DNA from 2 places in the Micromonospora sp. NPDC049679 genome. Region 2 is predicted to be linked to the other one. Evidence: predicted binding sites of a transcription regulator. Region 2 holds the regulator's gene; the other holds the start of a gene.
What was found. Region 2 encodes HrcA, which represses chaperone genes, less so after heat shock. Its sites were predicted from a motif close to GGTTNGCACNCTCNNNNNGAGNGTGCNAACC; they were not measured.

Region 1 (7,314 bases), on a different contig from region 2:
GGGCGAGAAGGTCGGCGTAGCTGATCGTGAGCGGATGACGGACCCGCCCATGGATGCGCAACTGCCAGGTGGCCGGATCGACCTGGGGCACCACCAGCGCCGTGTCGATGCGGTAGAAGCCGGCGTTCGGCGTGGTGTACGGGGCGAGCCGCGGCAGGGCGAGGTCGGCTCCGGCCGGCAGGGGTGGCGCCGGGTCGGCGGGGACGGGCAGGGTGACCGCGGATCGGGCGGCGGCGACGGAGCGGCGGGTGGCGAGCCATCGGCCGCCGAGACCGGTGAGCGCGGCGGCGCCCAGGGCGACGCCGACCGCGCGGAGAAACCGCCGCCGCCCCGGCTCCCCGCGATCAGGGGCTGCGTCGCGCGTGTCGTCGGCCTCTCCGGCCCGCTCTTCCGTGAGCACGCCGACCGGGGTCGCGGAGTCGGGTGCGGCCGAGTGGCGTGCGGCCGGTTCGGGTGCGGCGGTGTCCCGGGTCGGCGGGGCGCGCAGGGGGCCGGCCGTCAGCAGCCACAGCACCCCGGCAGCGGCGGCGGCGCCGACCAGCGAGGGCAGCGCGGCGCCGACACCGGCACCGGGACGGGTCAGGGCGGCCGCGGCGCCGATCGCACCGAAGAGCGCCACCCCGGCCGACCCGGCGGCGAGCGAGCGGAGCGCCAGCACGCCGATGAGCGCGGCGAAGATGGCGATCAGCAGCCCGGTGCCGATCAGCAGCGCGATCTTGTCGTATACGCCGAAGACGTCGATGGCGAACTGTTTGGGCGGTCCGGGCACGGTGTCGACCACCACCGCACCGACCGCGACGAGCGGCGCGGAGCGCGCCCCGGTCAGGACCGCGACCACCTCGGCCAGCCCAACGGCGACCGCCGCGGCGGCGACACCGGCCAACGCGCCGAACCTCGTCCTCGTCACGCGACAAGTTTCGGCGCGGCAGCGGTCACGGCGGTAGTCACGTCAGCGATCCGTAATAGGAAAGATCCGCGTGATCAGGCAACTCCGCCGGAGTTGTTGATCACGCGGATCTTGCGTGCGTGGCGCTACCCGGTCAGAAGCCGGGGCCGTGCTGGTGGCCGTGACCGTGCGAGTGGCCGTGGCCACCGGCCGCGGCCGGCTCCGCCTTCTCCGGCTTCTCCACGATCAGGCTCTCGGTGGTGAGCAGCAGAGCGGCGATCGACGCGGCGTTGATGACCGCGTTGCGGGTCACCTTGACCGGGTCGATGATGCCGGCCCCGACCAGGTCGACGTATTCGCCGCTGGCCGCGTTGAGGCCGGAGCCCCACTTGCTGTCGCGCACCTTCTGCACGACCACGTAGCCGTCGTGGCCCGCGTTCTGGGCGATCCAGCGCAGCGGCTCGTCGAGCGCCTTGCGGACGATCGACACGCCGACCTTCTCGTCGCCGGTCAGCCCGAGGTCACCGTCGAGCACGGAGGCGATCTGCACCAGGGCGGCGCCGCCGCCGGGCACAGTGCCCTCCTCGACCGCGGCCTTGGTCGCGGCGATCGCGTCCTCGATGCGGTGCTTGCGCTCCTTCAGCTCGACCTCGGTCGCCGCACCGGCCTTGATGACCGCGATGCCGCCCGAGAGCTTCGCCAGCCGCTCGGCCAGCTTCTCCCGGTCCCAGTCGGAGTCCGAGGCCTCGATCTCCTTGCGGAGCTGCGAGACCCGGTCGGTGACCTCGGTGTCCCGGCCACGACCGTCGATGACCGTGGTCGTCTCCTTGTCGACGACGACGCGACGGGCGCTGCCGAGCACCTCCAGGCCGACCGCGTCGAGCTTGTAGCCCAACTCGGGCGCGACAAGCTCGCCGCCGGTGAGGACGGCCATGTCCTGCAGCATCGCCTTGCGGCGGTCGCCGAACCCGGGCGCCTTGACCGCGCAGACCTTGACGGTCTTGCGGATCGAGTTGACCACGAGCGTGGAGAGCGCCTGGCCCTCGACGTCCTCGGCCACGATGAGCAGTGGCTTGCCGGTCTGCAGGACCTTCTCCAGCAGCGGGAGGAGCTCCTCGATCGTCGAGATCTTCTGCGTGGTGATCAGGATGTACGGGTCGTCGAGGACCGCTTCCTGGGCCTCGGTGTCCGTCACGAACTGCGGCGAGATGAAGCCCTTGTCGAACTGCAGGCCCTCGGTCACCTCCAGCTCGGTCGCGAGGGCGGACCCCTCCTCGACGGTGATGACACCGTCGCGGCCGACCCGCTCCATCGCCTCGGCGATGAGGTCACCGATCGTGGCGTCCTGCGCCGAGATGGTCGCGACGTGCGCGACCGAGTCCCTGCTGGCCACGTCGACAGCCTTGTCGAGCAGCGCGGCGGACACCTTCTCGACCGCGGCCTCGATGCCCCGCTTGAGGCTGGTCGGGTTGGCCCCGGCGGTCACGTTGCGCAGACCCTCGCGCACCATGGCCTGGGCCAGCACGGTCGCGGTCGTGGTCCCGTCGCCGGCGACGTCGTTGGTCTTCGTCGCCACCTCCTTGACCAGCTGCGCACCGAGGTTTTCGTACGGGTTGGTGAGCTCGATCTCCTTGGCGATGGTCACGCCATCGTTGGTGATCGTCGGAACACCGAACTTCTTGTCCAGCACGACGTTGCGCCCGCGCGGGCCGAGGGTGACCTTGACCGTGTCAGCGAGAGCGTTGACACCGTGCTCGAGCAGGTGTCGGGCGTCGTCCGAGAAGCTCAGGATCTTCGCCATAAAAGTCCCTTCAACGCACTAGCCATTGCCCGGCCGTCGGCTGCGCCGACGGCCGGAGAACGGATGAGGCCCCGGAACCCCGCGTGGGGTGCCGGGGCGCTCAGCACTTGTCAGTAGGTCACTTCTCGATGACCGCGAGGACGTCGCGGGCGGAGAGCACCAGGTACTCCTCGCCGGCGTACTTAACCTCGGTGCCGCCGTACTTCGAGTAGAGAACCGAGTCGCCGACATTGACGTCAACCGGGATCCGGTTGCCCTTGTCGTCGATCCGGCCCGGGCCGACAGCGAGGACAGTGCCCTCCTGCGGCTTCTCCTTGGCGGTGTCGGGGATCACGATGCCCGACGCCGTGGTGGTCTCAGCCTCGTTCGCCTGGACCAGGATCCGGTCCTCGAGCGGCTTGATCGCAACCTTGGTCGCGGTAGTCACGGGCATACCCTCCGGGGTATCTGGTGTCGTTGCCGGCCAGACTGGTCCGGCCGGCATCAATCTGCCTCATGCCACCGGGCGGGTCCGTCGTCGCGGGAGCCGGTCCGCCTGGCGTTTCGCCCCTCGAGCGTGTCGGGGAGCTGGCACCCTCAGGTTGAGAGTGCTAACGAAAGATTATGCCTGTCGCTAGCACTCCGTCAAGGAGAGTGCCAACTCGGTGGCGCCGGATCGCGATCGCCCGGTTCCGACGTACGACAATGACGCGATGGATCTCGACCGGCTCGCCGCACTGCGTACCCCCGCCGGGGTGAGCGCACTCGCGGCGGCGGCCGACCTCGCCGGCCGTGACCCGCTCTCCGCGGCCGGCGCGCTGCGGGCGCGCGGCGTCCCCGCCGACCTCGCCGCCGCCGCCCTCACCCAGGCCGAGTTGCGCCGCCGGGCGGTGGGCAAGTTCGGTCCGCTGGCCGCGCACATGTTCTTCACCCGCGCCGGACTGGAACAGGCGACCCGGAGCGCGGTGGCCGAGCGACGGGCCACCCGGCTGCGGGCCGCCGGCGTACGCACCCTCGCCGACCTCGGTTGCGGCCTCGGCGCCGACGCGATCGCCGCGGCCCGCGCCGGCATCCGGGTGCACGGCGTGGAAGCGGATCCCGTCACCGCCGCGATCGCCACCGCCAACGCGGAGGCGGCCGGAGTCGCCGACCTGTTCACCGTCGAGCGCGCCGACGCCACGACCGTCGACGTGACCGGCTTCGACGCGGTCTTCTGCGACCCGGCGCGCCGCAAGTCCGGCACCGGCCGGCGGGTCTTCGACCCCGCCGCCTACTCACCGCCGTGGGACTTCGTGATGGCGCTCGCCGAACGGGTCCCCCGCACCGTGCTGAAGGTGGCGCCCGGCATCGACCACGCGCTCATCCCGCCCGGCGCCGAAGCCGAATGGGTCAGCGTCGCCCGTGAGGTCGTCGAGGCCGCCATCTGGTGCGGCCCGCTCGCCGGCACGCCCCGGCGGGCGACACTGCTCGCCGCCGCCGGGACCACCTCGGACCTCGCCGGGACCGGCGACGCGGCCGCACCCGTCGGCGCGGTCCGCCGCTACCTGTACGACCCGGACGGCGCCGTGGTCCGTGCCCACCTGGTCGCCGAATTCGCCGCGACCGTCGACGGCACCCTCGCCGACCCGACCATCGCGTACGTCTACGCCGACACCGCGGTGGCGACGACGTACGCCCGGTGCCTGGAGATCACCGACGTGCTGCCGTTCTCGCTCAAACGGCTGCGGGCGCTGCTGCGGGAGCGGGGCGTCGGCCGGGCCGAGATCCTGAAACGGGGGTCGGCGCTCGATCCGGAACAGTTGCGCCGGGACCTGCGGCTGGCCGGCACCGGCTCCGCCACCGTCGTGCTGACCCGCGTCGCCGGAGCGCCGACGGTGCTGCTCTGCCGGTAGGGTCTGTTTCCGTGGCAGGTCAGGGCACTCCGGCGACGGCGCTGCTGACGAAGCAGAGGATCGCGTACACGACCCACCCGTACGACGTCTCGCCCGACTCCCCCCACTACGGCGCCGAGGTCGCGGCGGCCCTCGGAGTGCCACCGGCGCAGGTGTTCAAGTCACTGGTGACCGAGGTCGACGGGGCGCTGACCGTAGCGGTCGTGCCGGTCACCGGCGAACTCGATCTGAAGGCCCTGGCCGCCGCCGTCGGCGGCAAACGCGCCGCCCTCGCCGACCGGGCGCTCGCCGAGCGCACCACCGGGTACGTCCGCGGCGGAATCAGCCCGCTGGGACAGCGCAAACGGCTACCGACCGTGATCGACTCGTCGGCCGAGGCGCTCCCCACGCTGTACGTCTCCGCCGGGCGGCGCGGGCTCCAGGTGGCGCTCGCCCCGGCGGATCTGATCCGGCTCACCGCGGCCACGCTCGCCCCGATCGCGGCGCGCTGACCACGCCCATACCAGGCGGGAACGGGCACATGTCCGGCACGCGTCGTGCACGTTGCTGAATTGTTACGGCCCACAACAAAGTCGTGACCTCGACCATCTTGTGCGATCGGCTCACCGGCCAATACGTTGCCGGACACAACAAAAGTGAGATGACCGTCTCACTCTTCCCGCCGTGGCGGCGTCAGAGCCCCGCGGCCACACCACCCGATATCCCAGTCGCGAGACTCGATCAATCTGAAAGGACCCATGCAATGCGCAAAGGGATCCTCTCCCTCGCCGCTGTCGGTCTGCTGACCGTCGGTGGCGTCGCCGCCTGCGGCACCGACTCCGGCACCGGCACCAGCGGTGGCGGCGACAAGAAGCCGAAGATCGGCGTCATCCTCCCCGACAGCGCCTCCTCCGCCCGCTGGGAGACCGCCGACCGCAAGTTCCTCGAAGAGGCGTTCAAGGCCGCCAAGGTCGACTACGTCATCCAGAACGCGCAGGGCGACAAGACCCAGTTCCAGACCATCGCCGACCAGATGATCACCAACGGCGTCACCGCGCTGATGATCGTCAACCTGGACTCCGGCACCGGCAAGGCCGTGCTCGACAAGGCCAAGTCGCAGGGCGTGGCGACGATCGACTACGACCGGCTGACGCTGGGCGGTTCCGCGCAGTACTACGTCAGCTTCGACAACGAGGCCGTCGGCAAGCTGCAGGGTGAGGGCCTGGTCAAGTGCCTCACCGACAAGGGCGCGAAGACCCCGGTCGTGGCCGAGCTCAACGGCTCCCCGACCGACAACAACGCCACCCTGTTCAAGAACGGCTACGACTCGGTGCTCAAGGCGAAGTACGACGCCAAGGAGTACACCAAGGGTCCGGACCAGTCCGTGCCGCAGTGGGACAACACCGAGGCCGGAACGATCTTCGAGCAGATGCTGACCCAGACCGGCGGCAAGATCGACGGTGTGCTCGCCGCCAACGACGGCCTCGGCAACGCGGTCATCTCCGTGCTGAAGAAGAACAAGCTCAACGGCAAGGTCCCGGTGACCGGCCAGGACGCCACCGTGCAGGGCCTGCAGAACATCCTCGCCGGTGACCAGTGCATGACGGTCTACAAGGCGATCAAGAAGGAGGCCCAGGCGGCCGCCGATCTGGCGATCTCCGTGGCCAAGGGCGACAAGAAGGAGACCGGCCAGACGGTCAAGGACCCCGAGGGCAACCGCGACGTGCCCGCCGTCCTGCTCGCCCCGCAGTCGATCACCAAGGAGAACGTGAAGGACGTCGTCACCGACGGCTTCGTCACCAAGGCCGAGCTCTGCACCGCCGCCTTCGCGGCGGCCTGCACCGCGGCCGGCATCAGCTGATCGCGCGGCCGGCCTGACGGCCGGCCCGGCGACACCGCCGCAGCGGCGCCGCCCGGCACGTGATCGCGTGCCGGGCGGCGCCACTGGCCGACGATGGCAGCGCTAGACGGTGGCAGCGCTCACCGGTGAGCAGCGCCCGACGGACCAATCTCGACCGGACACCCGCAAAGGAGACCCATCCGTGTCCGCGACACCCCTGTTGGAGTTGCGCGGGATCGACAAGAGCTTCGGTCCCGTCCAGGTCCTGCGCAACGTCGACTTCGCCGTGCATCCCGGCGAGGTCACGGCCCTCGTCGGCGACAACGGCGCCGGCAAGTCCACCCTCGTCAAGTGCATCAGCGGCATCTACCCCACCGACGGCGGCGAGTTCTTCTTCGAAGGCCAACCCGTGAGCGTCAGCAACCCGCGCGACGCCTCCGCGCTCGGCATCGAGGTCGTCTACCAGGATCTCGCGCTCTGCGACAACCTCGACATCGTGCAGAACATGTTCCTCGGTCGGGAGAAGCGCAACGGCATCGTCCTCGATGAGGCGACCATGGAGCAGATGGCCGGGGAGACCCTCGACGGCCTCTCGGTCCGCACCGTGAAATCGCTGCGCCAGCACGTCTCCAGCCTCTCCGGCGGCCAGCGGCAGACCGTGGCGATCGCCAAGGCGGTGCTCTGGAACAGCAAGGTCGTCATCCTCGACGAGCCGACCGCCGCGCTCGGCGTCGCCCAGACCGCCCAGGTGCTCGAACTGGTCCGACGGCTGGCCGACAGGGGTCTCGCCGTCGTGCTCATCTCGCACAACATGAACGACGTCTTCGCCGTCTCCGACCGCATCGCCGCGCTCTACCTCGGCCGGATGGTCGCCCAGGTGAAGACCACTGACATCAACCACTCGCAGATCGTCGAGCTGATCACGGCCGGCCGCAGC
Region 2 (7,314 bases):
AGATGCCGTCCTTGGCCGTCCACTCGAGGTCGCCGAAGCGCACCCGCTTCACTCCGTGGTCGCTGGCGTGCGAGACGAGCCAGTGCGCGTACCGCCAACCCGAGCGGCTGTTGGCGGCGGAGACGGTGACGCCGGTCAGCTCAGTGGGGGTCGCCGTGTCCAGGTTGCCCCAGTCGAGCAGGAGCCCGTTGGCGAGTGCGGAAGCCGCGGCGGTGCCACGCATCGCCGGCTCGCGCGCCACCGTGCAGGCCACCGCCTCCGCGGCGTCACCGAGCAAAGCCCGACTCAGCACCCGCGATTCGTCGGCCCACTGCTCGTACGCCTCGGGAAACGCCGACCGCTGCACCGTCTGGGCCGCATCGGTGACCCGCATCTTCTCCCAGCCGCGCACCTTCTTGAGCGCGGCGTAGAAGGTGTTCGTCGCGTAGCGGGTGTCGCGGATCTCTTCCACGCTGCCCCAACCCTGACTCGGTCGCTGCTGGAACAGGCCGACCGAGTCGCGGTCGCCGCCCGCCAGATTCTCCAGCTTCGACTCCTGGAACGCGGTCGCGAGCGCGACGATCACTGCCCGTTCCGGCATCTTGCGCTGCATGCCGATCGCGGCGATCGTGGCGGCGTTCGCCATCTGCTCGGCGTTGAGGGTGACCGTCCGGGTGCCCCCGGGCGAATCGGGGATCTCGGCCCGGACGGTGCAGGTGCGGGTCGCCCGGGGCAGCGGCAGGTGCGCGCTCAACTGGCGCAGCACGATGTAGACCCCGACCACGGCGATCAGCGCCAGTGTCACGGTTACCGCCACCATCGCTCGAGTACGCACCGTCACCCCCACGTCAGTCCTGAATCAAGCCTACGCCCGATTGGCCGGATGGCATGCGCGGCTGGGGCGTTTCGCGCCCCGTACGGCGTTATCGCCTCCTTGACCGGTACGGGGAGCATTGCGACGCAGGAGTTTCGTCTGATCCATTTAGGCCGGTGGAAGCCACGACGGGGACCGCTTCTCGCGGAACGCCAGCACGCCTTCGCGCCCCTCCTCGGAGAGGAAATACCCGGTCGACAGAGCGGCCAAATCAGAAACCTCTTCACGCACCGTAGCCGCCGGGTGGCGTCGTAGCAGCTCCTTGGCCCCGGCGAGCGCCCGCGGTCCGCCGCGGACCAGCGCCGCGCAGTAGTCCCGCACCGTATCGTCCAGCGCCTCGGCGGGTGGCGCCGCCGTGACCAGACCGATCTGTTCGGCCCGCCGCCCGTCGAACGTCGCCCCGGTGAGGTAGAGCTCGGCCGCCGCGCGCGGCGCCAGCCGGGGCAGCACGGTGGCCGAGATGACCGCCGGGATCACCCCGATGCGCACCTCGGTGAAGGCGAAGGTGGCGTCCTGCGCGCAGACGGCGATGTCGGCGGCGGCGATCAGGCCGAGCCCGCCCGCCCGCGCCGGCCCCGCGACCCGCGCCACCACCGGTTTCGGGCACTCCCACACCGCCGCCAGCACGTCACCGAGCATTCCGGCGGGCACCGTGCCGGAGGCGTACGCCGCCGCGGTCTCCTTCAGGTCCGCGCCGGAGCAGAAGACCGGGCCGGCGTGCGACAGCACGATGACCCGTACGGCGGGATCCTCGACGGCCGCCCGCACTGCGCTGAGCAGTTGCGTCATGAGCGGGGTCGACAGCGCGTTGCGGTTGTGCGGACTGTCCAGGGTGAGGGTGGTCACGCCGTGGTCGGTGGCCACCCGGACGAGCTCGTCGGCGTCGGAGGTCATGCGGGCACACTAGTCGTATGCCAGGTGTCCTTCCCGATGGTGAACCCGTGCCCACCGACGGGTCGCTGCCGGTTGCCGCGCGCGCCGCAGTGGGCCAGCGGGGGTTCGGTGTCTACGTCCACGTGCCGTTCTGCGCCAGCCGTTGCGGCTACTGCGACTTCAACACGTACACCGCCTCGGAGCTCGGCGGCGGGGCGAGCCGCGAGGGGTACGCGGACGCCGTCCTCGCCGAGCTCAAGCTGGCCGCCGGGGTGCTGGGTGACGCCCCGCCGCGCCGGGTGGACACCGTCTTCGTGGGCGGCGGCACCCCGACCCTGCTGCCCGCCGACGATCTCGCCCGGATCCTCGACGGCATCGACGCGACCTGGGGGCTCGCCGCCGACGCCGAGGTCACCACGGAGGCCAACCCGGAGTCCGTTTCGCCGGCATCGCTCAAGACGCTGCGCGCGGCCGGGTACACCCGGATCTCGCTGGGCATGCAGTCCGCCTCGCCCGGCGTGCTCGCGCTGCTCGACCGGCGGCACACCGCCGGCCGGGCCGTCGCCGCGGTCGGCGAGGCACGGGACGCCGGTTTCGACCACGTCAACCTCGATCTGATCTACGGGACGCCGGGGGAGAGCGCGGAGGACTTCGCCGGGTCCCTCGCCGCGGTGATCGCCGCGGGGGTCGACCACGTCAGCGCGTACGCGCTGATCGTGGAGGACGGGACGCGGCTCGCCGCCCGGATGCGCCGCGGTGAGCTGCCGTACCCGTCGGACGACGTGGCGGCGGACCGCTATCTCGCCGCGGAGGCCGCGCTGCAGGCGGCCGGCTTCTCCTGGTACGAGGTGTCGAACTGGGCCACCTCGCCGGACGCCCGCTGCCGGCACAACCTGCTCTACTGGACCGGCGGCGACTGGTGGGGCCTCGGCCCGGGAGCGCACAGCCACGTCGGTGGGGTGCGCTGGTGGAACGTGAAACACCCGAGCGTCTACGCCGAACGCGTGGCGGCCGGCGCGTCGCCGGGGCAGGCGCGGGAGGTGTTGAGCGCCACCGACCGACGGGTCGAGGACGTGATGTTGCGACTGCGGCTCGCGTCGGGGCTGCCGTTGGACGTGCTCGACGAGGCCGGCCGGGCGGGTGCGGCGCGGGCCCTCGCCGACGGGCTGCTGCAGCGGTCCGGGTACGCCGCCGGGCGCGCGGAGCTCACGCTGCGCGGGCGGCTCCTCGCCGACGCGGTCGTTCGCGACCTGCTGCCCTGAGCGCGGCGCATCCGTGGCGGGACCGCGTGCCGGCCCCGCCACGACTCGCCTACTTGATCCAGGAGACCGTCATCGGGTAGCGGTAGAGCTGCCCCTCGTTGGCCCGGACCCCGCCGATGATGCCGAAGATGATCGGCACGAGCGGTACCAGGAACAGCACCATCGGGATCACCAGCCAGAAGAGGCAGCCGCCGAGGGCCAGCGAGACGAACGAGACGATCGACCAGAGGATCTGGAAGTTGAGGGCGGCCACCGCGTGGGCCCGGACCGTCGGCGACTGCTGCCCCTTGGCGAGCAGCGCGATCAACGGTGCGACCCAGCCGAGGGTGCCCCAGCTGATCAGCGCGCCGACGGCGCCGCCGAAGTGGGCGATCAGCGCCCAGGTCTTCTCGTCGTTGTCCGCGTAGCCGCTCGGGATCCCGCCGGCGCCGTAGTAGCCACCGGCTGGCGGGTAGCCGCCGCCGGGCGGCGTGCCGTACGGCGGGGGAGGCGGGTAGCCGGCACCGGGTGGTGGGTAGCCGCCACCGGGCGCCGGCGGTGGGTAGCCGCCACCGGCCGGTGTGCCGTACGGCGGTGGCGGCGGGTAGCCGGGAGGGCCGGACTCGCCGGACGTGGGGTGGGACCCGGGGCCCGGGGGTGGAGACGTCGGGTGCGGGGGTGTGGCACCGGGATCGCCGTCTCCGAACGGGCGAGGTGGCTCAGTCATGAAAATCACCGTAGGGGCCGGCATCAACGGATGCGAGGTAACACTCGGACCGCCGCGCTGATCGGGGCTTTCAGCACTCGCACCGTCTCGGATACAGCTACCGCGTACCGTATTTGTCCGGCATATACTGCTCCACCGGCAATGTGATCATCGCTTCCGCCTGGTCGCCGACGTATGCTGGCACTCGCTACAGTCGAGTGCCAGCGTAGTGCGCGAGGAGGTGGAGATGGGTCTCGACGACCGGAAACTCGACGTGCTCCGTGCCATCGTCGAGGACTACGTTGCGACCCAGGAACCGGTCGGCAGCAAGACGCTCGTCGAACGGCATCAGCTCGGCGTGTCGCCCGCCACGGTGCGCAACGATATGGCCGTGCTCGAGGAGGAGGGCTACATCCGGCAACCGCACACCAGTGCGGGCCGCGTCCCGACCGACCGCGGCTACCGGCTCTTCGTGGACCGCCTCTCGCGGGTGAAGCCGCTCACCCCGGCCGAGCGCCGGGCGATCGAGCGTTTCCTGGTCGGCGCGGTGGACCTCGACGACGTCGTGCACCGCACCGTACGGCTGCTCGCGCAGCTCACCCGGCAGGTCGCCGTCGTGCAGTACCCGAGCCTGGCCCGATCCTCGGTCCGTCACCTGGAGCTGGTGCCGATCTCCACCACCCGGCTCATGCTCGTCATGATCGCCGATACCGGTCGGGTCGAGCAGCGACTGGTCGAACTCCCCGGCCCGGTGCCGGCCGACGACATCACCGACCTGCGCCGCCTGGTCAACGAAAAGCTCGGCGGCAAGCGTCTCTCGGACACCCCGCCGCTGGTGCAGGCGCTGGTCGAGGAGGCGGTGCCCGCCCTGCGGCCGGCGATGGCCACTCTCGCCTCGGTGCTGCTGGAGACCCTCGTCGAACGGCACGAGGAGCGCATCGCCCTGGCGGGTACGGCTAACCTGACCCGGGGTGGCGTCCTCGATTTCCAGGGCTCGTTACGCCCGATCCTCGAGGCGCTCGAGGAGGAGGTCATCCTGCTCAAGCTGATCGGTGAGGTGGAGCCGAGCACGCTTCGGGTGCGCATCGGCGACGAGAACGAGTTCGACAACCTCCGGTTGGCCTCCGTGGTCAGCACCGGTTACGGACCGGGCGCCACCATCGTGGGTGGCCTCGGTGTGCTGGGGCCGACCCGGATGGACTACCCCGGCACCATCGCCACGGTGCGTGCCGTGGCACGCTACGTGGGCGACCTGCTGGCCCAGAACTGACCCGCCGGCTCGGCACCGACCACCGGCGGACTGCCCACGCGAGACTGACATCGCGCGACTGACATGAGGACACGGAACGCAGTGGCCAAGGACTACTACGGGATTCTCGGCGTGAGCCGGGAAGCCTCCGACGACGAGATCAAGCGGGCCTACCGGAAGCTGGCGCGCCAGTTCCACCCGGACGTCAACCCGGATCCCGAGGCGCACGAGAAGTTCAAGGACATCAACGCGGCGTACGAGGTCCTCTCCGACGACCAGAAGCGGCAGATCGTCGACCTGGGCGGAGACCCTCTCGCGCCGGGCGGCGGTGGCGGCCCGGGCGGGCCCGGCGCCGGCCCGTTCGTCGGCTTCCAGGACATCATGGACGCGTTCTTCGGCGGCGCGGGCGGCGCGTCCCGCGGGCCGCGGCCGCGGACCCGGCCCGGCGCCGACGCGATCCTGCGTCTGGAGCTCGACCTCAACGAGACCGCCTTCGGCGTCGAGGCGCCGATCACCGTCGACACCGCCGTGGTCTGCACCACCTGCTCCGGCGCCGGCACGGCCGACGGCACCCACCTCGCGACCTGTGAGGCGTGTGGCGGGCGGGGCGAGGTTCAGTCGATCCAGCGCACCTTCCTCGGTCAGGTCGTCTCCTCCCGCCCCTGCACCGTCTGCCAGGGCTACGGCACGGTCATCCCGCACCCCTGCCCGACCTGCGCGGGTGACGGCCGGGTCCGCACCCGCCGTTCGCTGACCGTCAAGATCCCGGCCGGGGTCGAGGACGGCATGCGGATCCGCCTCGCCCAGCAGGGCGAGGTGGGCCCCGGTGGCGGCACCGCCGGTGATCTCTACGTGGAGATCCACGAACGGCCGCACGACGTCTACTCCCGCAAGGGCGACGACCTGCACTGCCGGGTCACGGTTCCGATGACCGCGGCGGCCCTGGGCACCCGGTTGACCATCAAGACTCTCGACAGCGAGGAACCGGTCGACGTCAAGGCCGGCACCCAGCCGGGCGCGACGCTGCGGCTGCGCGCCCGGGGCGTGCCACACCTGCGCGGCACCGGTCGCGGCGACCTCTACGTGCACCTCGACGTGCGCACGCCGACCAAGCTCGACGCCGACCAGGAGCGGACGCTGCGCGAGTTCGCGAAGACCCGCGGCGAAGAGGTGGCCGAGCTCAGCAAGCAGGGCGGCTTCTTCTCCCGGATGCGCGACGCCTTCAACGGCCACGCCTGACCCGGTGAGCGCACCGCTGTTCCTGGTCGGGTCGCTGCCGTCGGGCGACACCTACACCCTCGGCGGGGCCGAAGGTCACCACGCCGCCACCGTGCAGCGGTTGCGGGTGGGGGAGGAGTTGCTCCTCGCCGACGGACGCGGTGGCAGCGCGACGGCGGTGGTCACCGCCGTCGGCCGGGGCCACCTCGATCTGTCGATCCGCTCCCGCCGGCACACCGAGCCGCTCCACCCGCGCCTCGTCGTCGTGCAGGGGATCGCGAAGGGCGACCGGGGCGAACTCGCCGTGCAGGCGATGACCGAGGTCGGGGTCGACGAGATCGTGCCCTGGGCGGCGGCGCGGTCGGTGACGCAGTGGCGCGGTGACCGGGGCGCGCGCGCCCGGGACAAGTGGGCGACGACCGCCCGGGAAGCGGCGAAACAGGCCCGTCGCGCCTGGCTGCCGGTGGTCGCCGGGTCCGCGTCCGACCCCGACGAGTCGACTGCGGCGGTGACCCGCCGGCTCGGCGCCGCCGCGGCGGGCTTCGTGCTGCACGAGGAGGCGGAGACCCGGTTGTCGACCGTGGAGCTGCCCGACCAGGGGGAGATCGTTCTCGTGGTGGGGCCGGAGGGTGGCATCGCCCCCGCCGAACTCAAAGCGTTCGAGGCGGCCGGCGCGCGGTCGGTGCGCCTGGGCGAGGCGGTGCTGCGCACATCGACGGCGGGGGTGGCCGCGCTCGCCGTCCTCTCGGCCCGGCTCGGCCGATGGTGACGATCACGCCGCACGCCGGCACCGTCAGGTAGAGACGGCGCCGCCCCGCCCGAACGGGTCCGGGCGGGGCGGCACGGGCGGTACGGCAGCTACAAGCCCGCGGCGGCGGAGGCGATGGCCGAGGCGAACGTGCTGACCTCCGTGTAGACGCCGGGGTAGTTGGGGCGGGCGCAGCCGTTGCCCCAGCTCACGATGCCGACCTGGATCCACGCGTTGGCGGCGTCCCGGCGGAACATCGGGCCACCGGAGTCACCCTGGCAGGTGTCGACCCCGCCCTGCGCGTAGCCGGCGCAGATTTCCTCGTTCGGGACCAGATCCGGGTACGACTGCCGGCAGCTCGCGTCGCTGACGAACGGCACCTGCGCCTTCAGCAGGTAGCGCTGCTGTGCGCCGCCCTCCCGGTTG

Region 1: groES (co-chaperone GroES) is a predicted target of HrcA. The motif match lies at 3,253-3,283, and genes of this name have one in related genera.

Annotation. Positions count from the first base shown of each region.
Region 1 is NZ_JBFANZ010000020.1:36,416-43,729, reverse strand. Features, by position in the region: gene AB0J06_RS15365 (molybdopterin-dependent oxidoreductase) at 1-907, opposite strand, end outside; gene groL (chaperonin GroEL) at 1,041-2,687, opposite strand; gene groES (co-chaperone GroES) at 2,806-3,120, opposite strand; gene AB0J06_RS15350 (methyltransferase domain-containing protein) at 3,380-4,558, shown strand; gene ybaK (Cys-tRNA(Pro) deacylase) at 4,570-5,049, shown strand; gene AB0J06_RS15340 (substrate-binding domain-containing protein) at 5,301-6,398, shown strand; gene AB0J06_RS15335 (ATP-binding cassette domain-containing protein) at 6,580-7,314, shown strand, end outside.
Region 2 is NZ_JBFANZ010000024.1:65,293-72,606, reverse strand. Features, by position in the region: gene AB0J06_RS17375 (hypothetical protein) at 1-820, opposite strand, end outside; gene AB0J06_RS17370 (enoyl-CoA hydratase-related protein) at 962-1,747, opposite strand; gene hemW (radical SAM family heme chaperone HemW) at 1,765-2,988, shown strand; gene AB0J06_RS17360 (DUF4870 domain-containing protein) at 3,038-3,694, opposite strand; gene hrcA (heat-inducible transcriptional repressor HrcA) at 3,921-4,943, shown strand; gene dnaJ (molecular chaperone DnaJ) at 5,025-6,161, shown strand; gene AB0J06_RS17345 (16S rRNA (uracil(1498)-N(3))-methyltransferase) at 6,166-6,909, shown strand; gene AB0J06_RS17340 (serine protease) at 6,999-7,314, opposite strand, start outside.